Regions from separate parts of the Pseudomonas sp. GW821-FHT01E10 genome, predicted to be linked through region 1. Evidence: predicted binding sites of a transcription regulator. Region 1 holds the regulator's gene; each other region holds the start of a gene.

Evidence for each region. The regulator sigma-54, encoded in region 1, starts transcription at its own class of promoters, with help from an activator protein. The targets are predictions, from matches to a motif close to ANTGGCATNNANNTTGCTNT.
Region 2: a site for sigma-54 is predicted at 1,154-1,173, ahead of nirB (nitrite reductase large subunit NirB). Genes of this name have one in related genera too.
Region 3: a site for sigma-54 is predicted at 1,924-1,943, ahead of flgB (flagellar basal body rod protein FlgB). Genes of this name have one in related genera too.

The regions. Positions count from the first base shown of each region.
Region 1 covers NZ_JBWKWT010000003.1:25,605-28,851, forward strand. The annotation lists gene ptsN (PTS IIA-like nitrogen regulatory protein PtsN) at 1-20, opposite strand, end outside; gene hpf (ribosome hibernation-promoting factor, HPF/YfiA family) at 33-341, opposite strand; gene AC07V0_RS06590 (RNA polymerase factor sigma-54) at 416-1,909, opposite strand; gene lptB (LPS export ABC transporter ATP-binding protein) at 2,094-2,819, opposite strand; gene lptA (lipopolysaccharide transport periplasmic protein LptA) at 2,819-3,247, opposite strand, start outside.
Region 2 covers NZ_JBWKWT010000001.1:327,899-331,145, reverse strand. The annotation lists gene AC07V0_RS01545 (SCO family protein) at 1-518, opposite strand, end outside; gene nirB (nitrite reductase large subunit NirB) at 1,382-3,247, shown strand, end outside.
Region 3 covers NZ_JBWKWT010000021.1:65,859-69,105, forward strand. The annotation lists gene flgE (flagellar hook protein FlgE) at 1-256, opposite strand, end outside; gene flgD (flagellar hook assembly protein FlgD) at 288-1,010, opposite strand; gene flgC (flagellar basal body rod protein FlgC) at 1,027-1,470, opposite strand; gene flgB (flagellar basal body rod protein FlgB) at 1,474-1,881, opposite strand; gene cheR (protein-glutamate O-methyltransferase CheR) at 2,244-3,071, opposite strand; gene AC07V0_RS25680 (chemotaxis protein CheV) at 3,118-3,247, opposite strand, start outside.

The DNA of each region.
Region 1 (3,247 bases):
ATGCTTTCAAGTCGGATCATGGGTTGGGAGTGTTAACGACCGGTCGCGCCCTGGAGGAGGCTCTGGGTCTTTTCCTTATGCTTTTTGAGTTGTTTATCCAGCTTGTCGGTCAGTGCGTCGATCGCTGCGTACATATCGGTATGTTCCGCGTTAGCGACCACCTCATTGCCGGGAATATGCAGCGTGGCTTCGATTTTCTGCTTGAGCTTCTCGACCGTCATCGTGACCTGCACGTTGGTGATCTTGTCGAAATGCCTCTCTAATCGTTCGAGTTTTTCGCCGATGTAGGTGCGAAGAGGTTCGGTCACTTCCAGTTGGTGTCCACTGATGTTGACTTGCATACAGCTTCTCCTTCGTTGCCAGTGCATAAAGCGGTAGATCCGATGATCTACCACTGGAACGCTGTGGCGTGGCTCTACATCAACCGCTTGCGTTCGCTCGAAGGCGCGATTCCTAGGGATTCGCGGTACTTGGCGACGGTGCGGCGAGCCACCTGAATGCCTTGTGCCTCCAGTAAACCAGCGATCTTGCTGTCACTCAACGGCTTTTTCTGATTTTCCGCGGCAACCAGTTTTTTGATGATCGCGCGGATCGCCGTAGACGAGCATTCACCGCCTTCGGAGGTACTGACGTGGCTGGAAAAAAAGTATTTCAGTTCATAGATGCCCCGTGGGGTATGCATGAATTTTTGCGTGGTCACCCGTGAAATCGTCGATTCGTGCATGCCCACCGCTTCGGCGATGTCATGCAGCACCAGCGGTTTCATGGCCTCGTCGCCGTACTCCAGGAAGCCGCGTTGATGCTCGACGATCTGGGTGGCCACTTTCATCAGGGTTTCGTTGCGGCTTTGCAGGCTCTTGATGAACCAGCGAGCCTCCTGCAACTGATTACGCATGAAGGTGTTGTCAGCGCTGGTATCGGCGCGGCGTACGAAGCCGGCGTATTGGGCGTTGACCCGCAGGCGCGGCACCGACTCCTGGTTCAGTTCCACCAGCCAGCGCTCGTTGTCCTTGCGCACGATCACGTCGGGAACGACGTATTCGGCTTCGGTGGACTCGATTTGCGACCCCGGGCGCGGGTTGAGGCTCTGGACCAGTTCGATCACCTGGCGCAGTTCATCTTCCTTGAGCTTCATACGGCGCATCAGCTGGCTGTAGTCGCGGCTGCCGAGCAGGTCGATGTAATCGGTGACCAGGCGCTTGGCCTCGGTCAGCCAAGGGGTCTTGGCGGGCAGTTGGCGCAGTTGCAGCAGCAGGCATTCACCGAGGTTGCGGGCGCCGATACCGGCGGGCTCGAATTGCTGGATGCGGTGCAGGACGGCTTCGATTTCGTCCAGTTCGATGTCCAGTTCCGGATCGAAGGCCTCGAGGATTTCCTCGAGGGTTTCGTCCAGATAGCCCTGATTGTTGATGCAGTCGATCAGGGTCACGGCGATCAGGCGATCGGTGTCGGACATCGGTGCCAGGTTCAGTTGCCAGAGCAAATGGCTTTGCAGGCTTTCACCGGCCGAAGTACGGGTGGTGAAATCCCACTCGTCGTCATCGTTGCTCGGCAGGCTGCTGGCGCTGGTCTGGTAGACGTCTTCCCAGGCGGTATCGACAGGCAATTCGTTGGGAATGCGCTCGTTCCAGTCGCCTTCCTCAAGGTTATCCACCGTCGGGGCGGTTTCCTGGTAGGAGGGTTCCTGAATGTCGGTGTTGGGTTGCTGTTCGGCTTTGTCGGCCAAGGGGTCTGCGTTATCGAAGTCGTCGCCTTCTTCCTGGCGTTCGAGCATCGGATTGGACTCCAGGGCCTCCTGGATTTCCTGTTGCAGGTCCAGGGTCGACAATTGGAGCAGGCGGATGGCCTGTTGCAGCTGCGGTGTCATCGTCAGCTGCTGGCCCATTCTCAAGACTAGCGATGGTTTCATGGCAGGGGCTTAACACCTTATTCGCCGGCGCACATGCGCCATCCACTACAGGGCGCCGAAGCGCCAAACATAAGCAAATTATATGCCTGAAACTGAAGTGTTTGCCTAGAGCGCTGTAACAATAAAAAACTATTGATTTTTTATTGATATGAGCACCAAGGCGACTGGCCAGGCACCTCAGCGCTTACAGGCGGAACTCATGGCCCAGATACACTTCCTTGACCAGTTCGTTGGCCAGGATGGTGGCGGAGTCGCCTTCAGCGATCAGCTGGCCATCGTTGACGATGTAGGCGGTTTCGCAGATGTCCAGGGTTTCACGGACGTTGTGGTCAGTGATCAGCACGCCAATGCCTTTGGCCTTGAGGTGGTGGATGATCTGCTTGATGTCGCCCACCGAGATCGGGTCCACGCCGGCGAAGGGTTCGTCGAGGAGGATGAATTTCGGGTTGGTGGCCAGTGCCCGGGCGATTTCCACCCGACGGCGTTCACCACCGGACAGGCTCATGCCAAGGCTGTCACGAATGTGGTGGATGTGAAATTCCTGCAGCAGGCTTTCCAGCTCTTTGCGGCGACCGGCCTTGTCGAGCTCCTTGCGGGTCTCGAGGATGGCCATGATATTGTCGGTCACCGACAGCTTGCGGAAGATCGACGCTTCTTGCGGAAGATAGCCGATACCGGCCTTCGCGCGACCGTGCATCGGCTGGTGGCTGACGTCCAGGTCATCGATCAGTACGCGACCCTGATCGGCCTGTACCAGACCCACGATCATGTAAAAACAGGTGGTTTTGCCGGCGCCGTTGGGGCCAAGCAGGCCGACGATCTGGCCGCTGTCGATGGACAGGCTGACGTCACGCACGACCTGGCGGCTCTTGTAGCTCTTGGCCAGATGCTGAGCTTTCAGAGTTGCCATTACTGGGTTTTCTCGTCGGTTTTCTTCTTCGGCTGGATCACCATGTCGATACGCGGACGTGTCTCGGTGACCTTGCTGCCCGTGGCGCGACCGGCGCTGGCGAGTTTCTTGATCGTGTCATAGACGATTTTTTCGCCCTGGGTGACGTTGTTGTCCTTGTCGACAACTTTGGCCTTGTCGATCAGTACGACGCGGTTTTGCGCTGCGTGGTACTGGATGGTTACGCCCCAGCCCTGAACAGGCTTGGTGTCGCCAGCGGTCTGCAGTTGCTCGAAGTAGGCGAGGTTGCCCACCGAGGTCACCACATCGATCTCGCCTGTTGGCGTGCGGGTGATGGTCACGGTGTTGCCCTTAACGATCATCGAGCCCTGAGTGATGATCACATCACCTTTATAGGTGGCAACACCGTTCTTGTCGTCCAGTTGGGC
Region 2 (3,247 bases), on a different contig from region 1:
GAGTCGAAAACGAAGCTGGTCGCGGTGTGGGAGAGGGTATAGGTCGAACCGCTCGGGATCTTTTCATAGAACACACCGAACTCCTTGGCGGTGGCGGCGGTTTCTTCCAGCGTACCGTACAGTGCCTCGAAACTCGGATCGAAGGCCTTGACGTAGGCGTCGAGCATCTGTGGCGTATCGCGCTCGGGGTCCAGGGTGATGAAGATCACTTGCAGGCGTTCGCCATCGCGGCCCATCAGTTTTTTCGCCTGTGCCGCACGGGCCAGCGTCGTCGGGCAGACCGCCGGACATTGGGTGAAACCGAAAAAAACCATCGGCATCAGGCCCCGATAGCTGGTCAGCATCCGGGATTCGCTCTGGGCGTCCTTGAGCTTGAAGGTACGCCCCATGATCTTGTCACTGAGGTCCTTGCCGTACTTGAACGACAGCTTGCTGCTGTCATCGCAGCCAGCGAGCAGGCCGAGGCTCAGCAGGCTCATGCCGCGCAGGACCGTGCGACGGGTATACAACGTACTCATGAACAAAAGCATCCTGTGTAGCGACCGGGAATCTACAGTGGCTGATCAATCAGACGAAAAAAAGCGCATGGATGTTAACAAACTGTTGCCCTGTGACGCTTAATCGATGGCTTGGCGGCATGCGCCAAAAGGTCGCGGCCTCGATATATCTGAAAATACAAATACGCGATGCTGCTGAAGGCAACGCTTGCCCGGGCCGGTAAGTTGAGCAGCGACGAGCTCGCTGTAGCAGCTGTCGAGGCTGCGTTCGGCTGCGCAGCAGTCGTAAGTCCGGCTGACGCGGTCTGCCTGACACACCGCAATTACTGATTTGACGACTGCTGCGCAGCCGAACGCAGCCTCGCAGGCTCGGCAGCTGCTACAGATCGGCATTGACGCTTGCCCGAATGGCACCGGGAAATGCCCGGCAGGGTGTAGCGCATGCACTTTTAAAGAGCCACGCCTGACAACATGCACCAGTGCGAAGCGGTTTCCTGAGCTGTTCCTTCCTTCAGTCCCAACGTCCGCCCACCCGCTCGCGGGGGGCTGCAAAGTTGACTCGCGCCTGATGAGACCCGCCCGGGGCGCGGTCTTTATCAAACTCTCCCATCGTTCAGCCGGCGGTTTTCCAGAACTGAGGAAGTCATGCGCTACGGACTGGCACAAAGGCTGCATTCTCCCTTCAGCCTCATCTGAAAAAGAGGGGCAGCCCACTCGATCAACGAAGATCGACCGGCCGGGCAGGTCGTGGGCAACATCGGTGGATCAGGCGAAGGCGCCAGGTCGAACACCGCGAAGAACAGGCAAAGACGCCTGAAACCGAGAGGTTTCAGGCGTTTTTTTTTGCTTTTTTATCCGTGATTGGCTTTGGCTGGGTGCTTACTATGAATTCCAATGTTGCCGCATTGAACAAACTGCAAACGCTGATCGTGATCGGCAATGGCATGGTCGGACATCATTGTGTCGAGCAGCTCATCGAGCGCGGCGCCCTCGACCATTACCGCCTGCATGTCTTCAGCGAAGAGCCGATGCGTGCCTACGATCGTGTGCATCTGTCCGAGTATTTCGGCGGTCGCGATGCCGAATCGCTGGCCCTGGGCGAAGCCTCCCTGTATCAAACGCCGGGCGTCACCCTGCATTTGGGTGTGCCGGTGCTGGAAATCGACCGCGCCCGGCGCCAGGTGATTACCGCGCAAGGTTGCGTCGCCTACGACAAACTGGTTCTGGCCACCGGCTCTTATCCTTTCGTGCCACCTATTGAAGGTGCCGAAGGCGACTCGCGCCTGGTGTATCGCACTCTTGAAGACCTCGACGCGATTCGTGCTGCGGCGGCCAATGCCCGGCGTGGCGTGGTGGTTGGCGGTGGCCTGCTCGGTCTGGAGGCCGCCAACGCCCTGAAAAGCCTGGGCCTGGAAGCCCATGTGGTGGAATTCGCCCCGCGCCTGATGCCGGTGCAGCTGGACGAGCAGGGCGGTCTGGCGCTGAAGGCGCAAATCGAGCGGCTCGGTGTGGGTGTGCACCTGTCCCGTGGCACGCAGTCGATCAGTGCCGGCGAGCAGTACTGCTACCGGATGAATTTTGCCAACGACGAATTTCTTGAAGCCGACCTGGTCGTGTTCTCCGCCGGCATCCGTGCGCAAGATGCATTGGCCCGCCAATGCGCGCTGGACATTGGTCCTCGCGGCGGCGTGGTGATCGACGACCAGTGCCTGACCAGCGACCCGAACATCTACGCCATCGGCGAGTGTGCCGCCTGGAATGGCAGCCTCTTCGGCCTGGTCGCCCCCGGTTACCAGATGGCCCGTGGCGTGGCGTCGCTGCTGTGCAATCAAGCCGCCGAGCCGTTCCAGGGCGCCGACATGTCGACCAAGCTCAAACTGCTCGGGGTTGACGTCGGCTCCATCGGCGATGCCCATGCGCAGACACCGGGCGCGCGCAGTTATCAGTTCATCGATGAAGCGACGGCCAGCTATCGCCGCCTGGTGGTGGATGCCGACAGCAAGCGTGTACTTGGCGCAGTGTTGGTCGGCGACAACAGCTATTACGACACCTTGCTGCAATACATGCAGAACGGCATTGCCTTGCCGTCGGAACCGGCCAGCCTGATTCTGCCGTCGTCCGCCGGCGCGCCAACCCTGGGCCCGGGCGCGTTGCCCGAGTCGGCAACGGTGTGCTCGTGCCATAACGTCACCAAGGGCTCGATCTGCTCGGCCATCGATGGCGGCTGCACCGACCTGGGCCTGCTCAAGTCGCAGACCAAGGCGTGCACCGGTTGCGGCGGTTGCGCGGGGCTGCTCAAGCAAGTCTTCGAGCATGAACTGATTGCCCGTGGCGTCAGCGTCGACAAGAGCCTGTGCGAACACTTCGCCTACACCCGTCAGGAGCTTTATGCGCTGGTGCGGGTAGAAGGGGTGATCACTTTCGAAGAGCTGCTGGCCAAGCACGGCCGTGGACACACCGGTTGCGACGTGTGCAAACCGGCAGTGGGCTCGATCCTCGCCTCGTGCTGGAACCAGCCGATCATGGACGCCTCGCTGGTGCCGTTGCAGGACACCAACGATACCTTCATGGCCAACATGCAGAAAAACGGCACCTATTCGGTCGTGCCGCGCATTGCTGGCGGTGAGATCACTGCCGACAAACTGATCGCGATCGGCGTGGTGGCGAAGAAATACGACCTCTACACCAAGATCACCGGCGGCCAGCGGATCGACCTGTTCGGCGCGCAGTTGCATCAGTTGCCGGACATT
Region 3 (3,247 bases), on a different contig from region 1:
CCTGAATGCCCATGTCCAGCACGTTGCCGGTGTTGTTCACATCACCCTGGCTGAACTGCTGGGAAACGTTGGCCAGGCGCACGCCGTTACCGATGGTCTTGCTGCCGGTACCCAGGCGAGTGGCCGAGTACACGTCTTCGAATTCTGCACGGGACGATTTGAAACCGGTGGTCGCGACGTTGGCGATGTTGTTGCCGGTCACGTCCAGTTGTTTGTTGGCTGCATAGAGACCGCTAAGGCCGATATTGAAAGACATATTCCACTCCTTTGTGCCGTGTTAGTCGGCTCTATAGACCAATGGTTTGCACTTTGGACAGGGCAACGCTGCCCTGGCCTGCCAGGTTCAGCATCAGCTCACCGCCGGTCTGGCTGATGGTCACGCTGTTGACGGTTGCCGGCAGGTAAGTAACCAGTGAGGTCGCTTTGCCGTCGTAGGTTGCGCTGGCAGAGAAGGAGTACGTGCCGGCCGCGGCGACTGCTCCGGCATCGTTTTTGCCGTCCCAGATGAAACTGGCGTTGCCAGCGCTCTGGCTGCCCATGTCGATGGTGCGGATGGTCTTGCCTTCGGCGTCACTGATTTTGAGCGTAACCGGGTTCGCCGACGCCGGCAGCACAACCGTACCGTTGAGGTTCTTGGAGGTGTCGACCACGGCTTTGCCGGTCTGCGCGATGACCGAACGGCCCACCAGCGAAGAAGCCTGCAGGGCTTGCGACGAGTTGTAGTTGCTGGCAATGCCGCTGACGGTGTCGTTCAGCGTGGTGATGCCTTCCAGACTACTGAACTGCGCCAACTGGGCTACGAACGCGCTGTTGTCCTGAGGATCGAGCGGGTTCTGGTTTTTCAGCTGGGTGACCAGCAGTTGCAGGAACGCATCCTTGCCCAATGCCTTGCTGCCGGTGGCACTGCTGGTCGCCGCGGAAAGACCATCACTGGTGGTCGTGGTCTTGACCGAAGAGTTGGCCAGGACATCCTTGAGGCTTACGCCGCTGGTGGTATCGGTAACACTCATCGAAAGTCGCCCCTTATCACTGACCGAGGGTCAGGACCTTCTGCATCATGGTTTTGGCGGTGTTCATCATTTCAGCGTTGGTCTGGAACGAACGGCTTGCGGAAATCATGTCGGCCATTTCTTCGACGACGTTGACGTTCGGGTAGTAGACGTAGCCCTTGGCATCGGCGGCCGGATGATTCGGCTCGTAGCGCGCTTCAAGGTTGCTCTGGTCTTCGACCACACCCAGCACTTGCACGCCTTGACCGGCCGCGTCCTGGTTCTGGAACAGCGAATCGCTGCCGCCGCTCTGGCCGCCCTGGAACATGGTGGCGAACACCGGGTGACGGGCGCGGTAGGTCTGGTCGATGCTCGACGAAACGGTCTCGGCGTTGGCGATGTTACTGGCAACGGTGTTCAAGCGAGTGGTCTGGGCACTCATGCCGCTACCGGCAATGTTGAAAACACTGGACAGGGACATGAATTACTCTCCGCGCAGGGCTGACACCAGCCCTTTGAATTTACTGTTGAGCAGGGTGAAGCTGGCCTGGAAGTTGACCGCGTTTTCCGCGTAGTTCGACTGTTCCAGTTGGGCATCCACGGTGTTCTGGTCGATCGACGGTTGCATCGGCGTGCGATACATCAGCGACTCGTCGCCATTGCCCAGGCCTTCAGCTTCGATGTGACGGCTGTTGGTCATGCTCAAGGCGAACTTGCCGTTTTTGGTTTTCTCGTTCTGCTCGGCGAGCACTTTCGAGAAGTCCAGATCCCGAGCCTTGTAGTTCGGGGTGTCGGCGTTGGCGATGTTGTTGGCCAGGACTTCAGCACGCTGAGCGCGGAAGCCCAGGGCTTGTTCGTGGATACCGAGCGCTTTATCGAAGCTGATGCTCATGTCGGGAAACCTTCGGGTGACCTGATTTTTCGTAACGTGAACATAGCAAGCGGCGTGCCAATTCAAAAAAGCCCGTAAACCGGGGCTTTGCGAGCAGTAACGAGGCGGCAATGCCAGAAAAGCGGCAACCGATTTCCGCCGCCTGCCGCTTTTCTGCCGCTTTCCCAGGGCAACACCGATCAACTGTAGGAGCGAGGCTTGCCCGCGAAAACGGTGTGCCAGACAACAATCATCATTGACCGCCCCAACGCTTTCGCGGGCAAGCCTCGCTCCTACAGGTATTGGGGTGCCTATGAGAAACAAGCAGGCAAAAAAAACGGGAGCCCCTGAGGACTCCCGTTTTTTTGTATGCCGTCAACGAATCACTTCGCCTGGTAAATGATCCCCGGGCTGCACTGGACCATCTGGTAATGGTCCGGCAAACCGTTCAGCGCTTCGGACGCGCCAAGGAACAGATAACCGCCCGGCTTGAGCGTGCTGTGAATGCGCAACAGGATGTCTTTCTTCACCTCGGCGGAGAAGTAGATCAGCACGTTGCGGCAGAACACGATGTCAAACTTGCCCAGGCTTGCGTAGCTGTCCAGCAAGTTGAACGAGCGAAACTCCACCCGACTCTTGATTGGTGCCTTGATGGCCCAGCGCCCCGGCCCCTTGGGGTCGAAGTAACGCTGAAGGCGCTCGGGCGACAGGCCGCGACCGATGGCCAGGCTGTCGTACTCGCCGGTCTTGCAGTTGGTCAGCATGCTGCCGGACAGGTCGGTGGCAACGATCTGCACGCCCATCTTCAACTGGCCCATGTTGACCCGTTCGAACTCATCGATGGACATCGACAGCGAATACGGTTCCTGACCCGACGAACACGCCGCCGACCAGATCCGCAGGCGCTGACCGGGGCTGGCCTTGATCGCTTCAGGCAATACCTTGTTCTTCAAGACTTCAAACGGATAGGTGTCACGAAACCACAGGGTTTCGTTGGTCGTCATGGCATCCACCACCATCTCGCGCAAACCGCTGCGCGGCTGGGTCTGGATGCGCTGAACCAGCTCACCCAACGATTTGATGCCCTGCTGTTCCATCAGTTTGTTGAGACGGCTCGAGACCAGATATTGCTTGTTTTCACCGAGCAAAATGCCACAGGCTTTTTCCAGGAATACCCGGAACTGTTCGAAATCCAAATTACCCGTAGACAAAGATACCGCCTCTTAAATCGTGTTGACCGCCAGGGGCAGAAGGCCTCTAGCTGTTATCTGCTGCTTTGATCCGGTCGACTACCCGGGATGCCAGGTCATCAGGACGGAACTTGGCCAGGAAGTCATCGGCACCGACCTTCTTGACCATCGCCTGATTGAACACTCCCGACAACGAA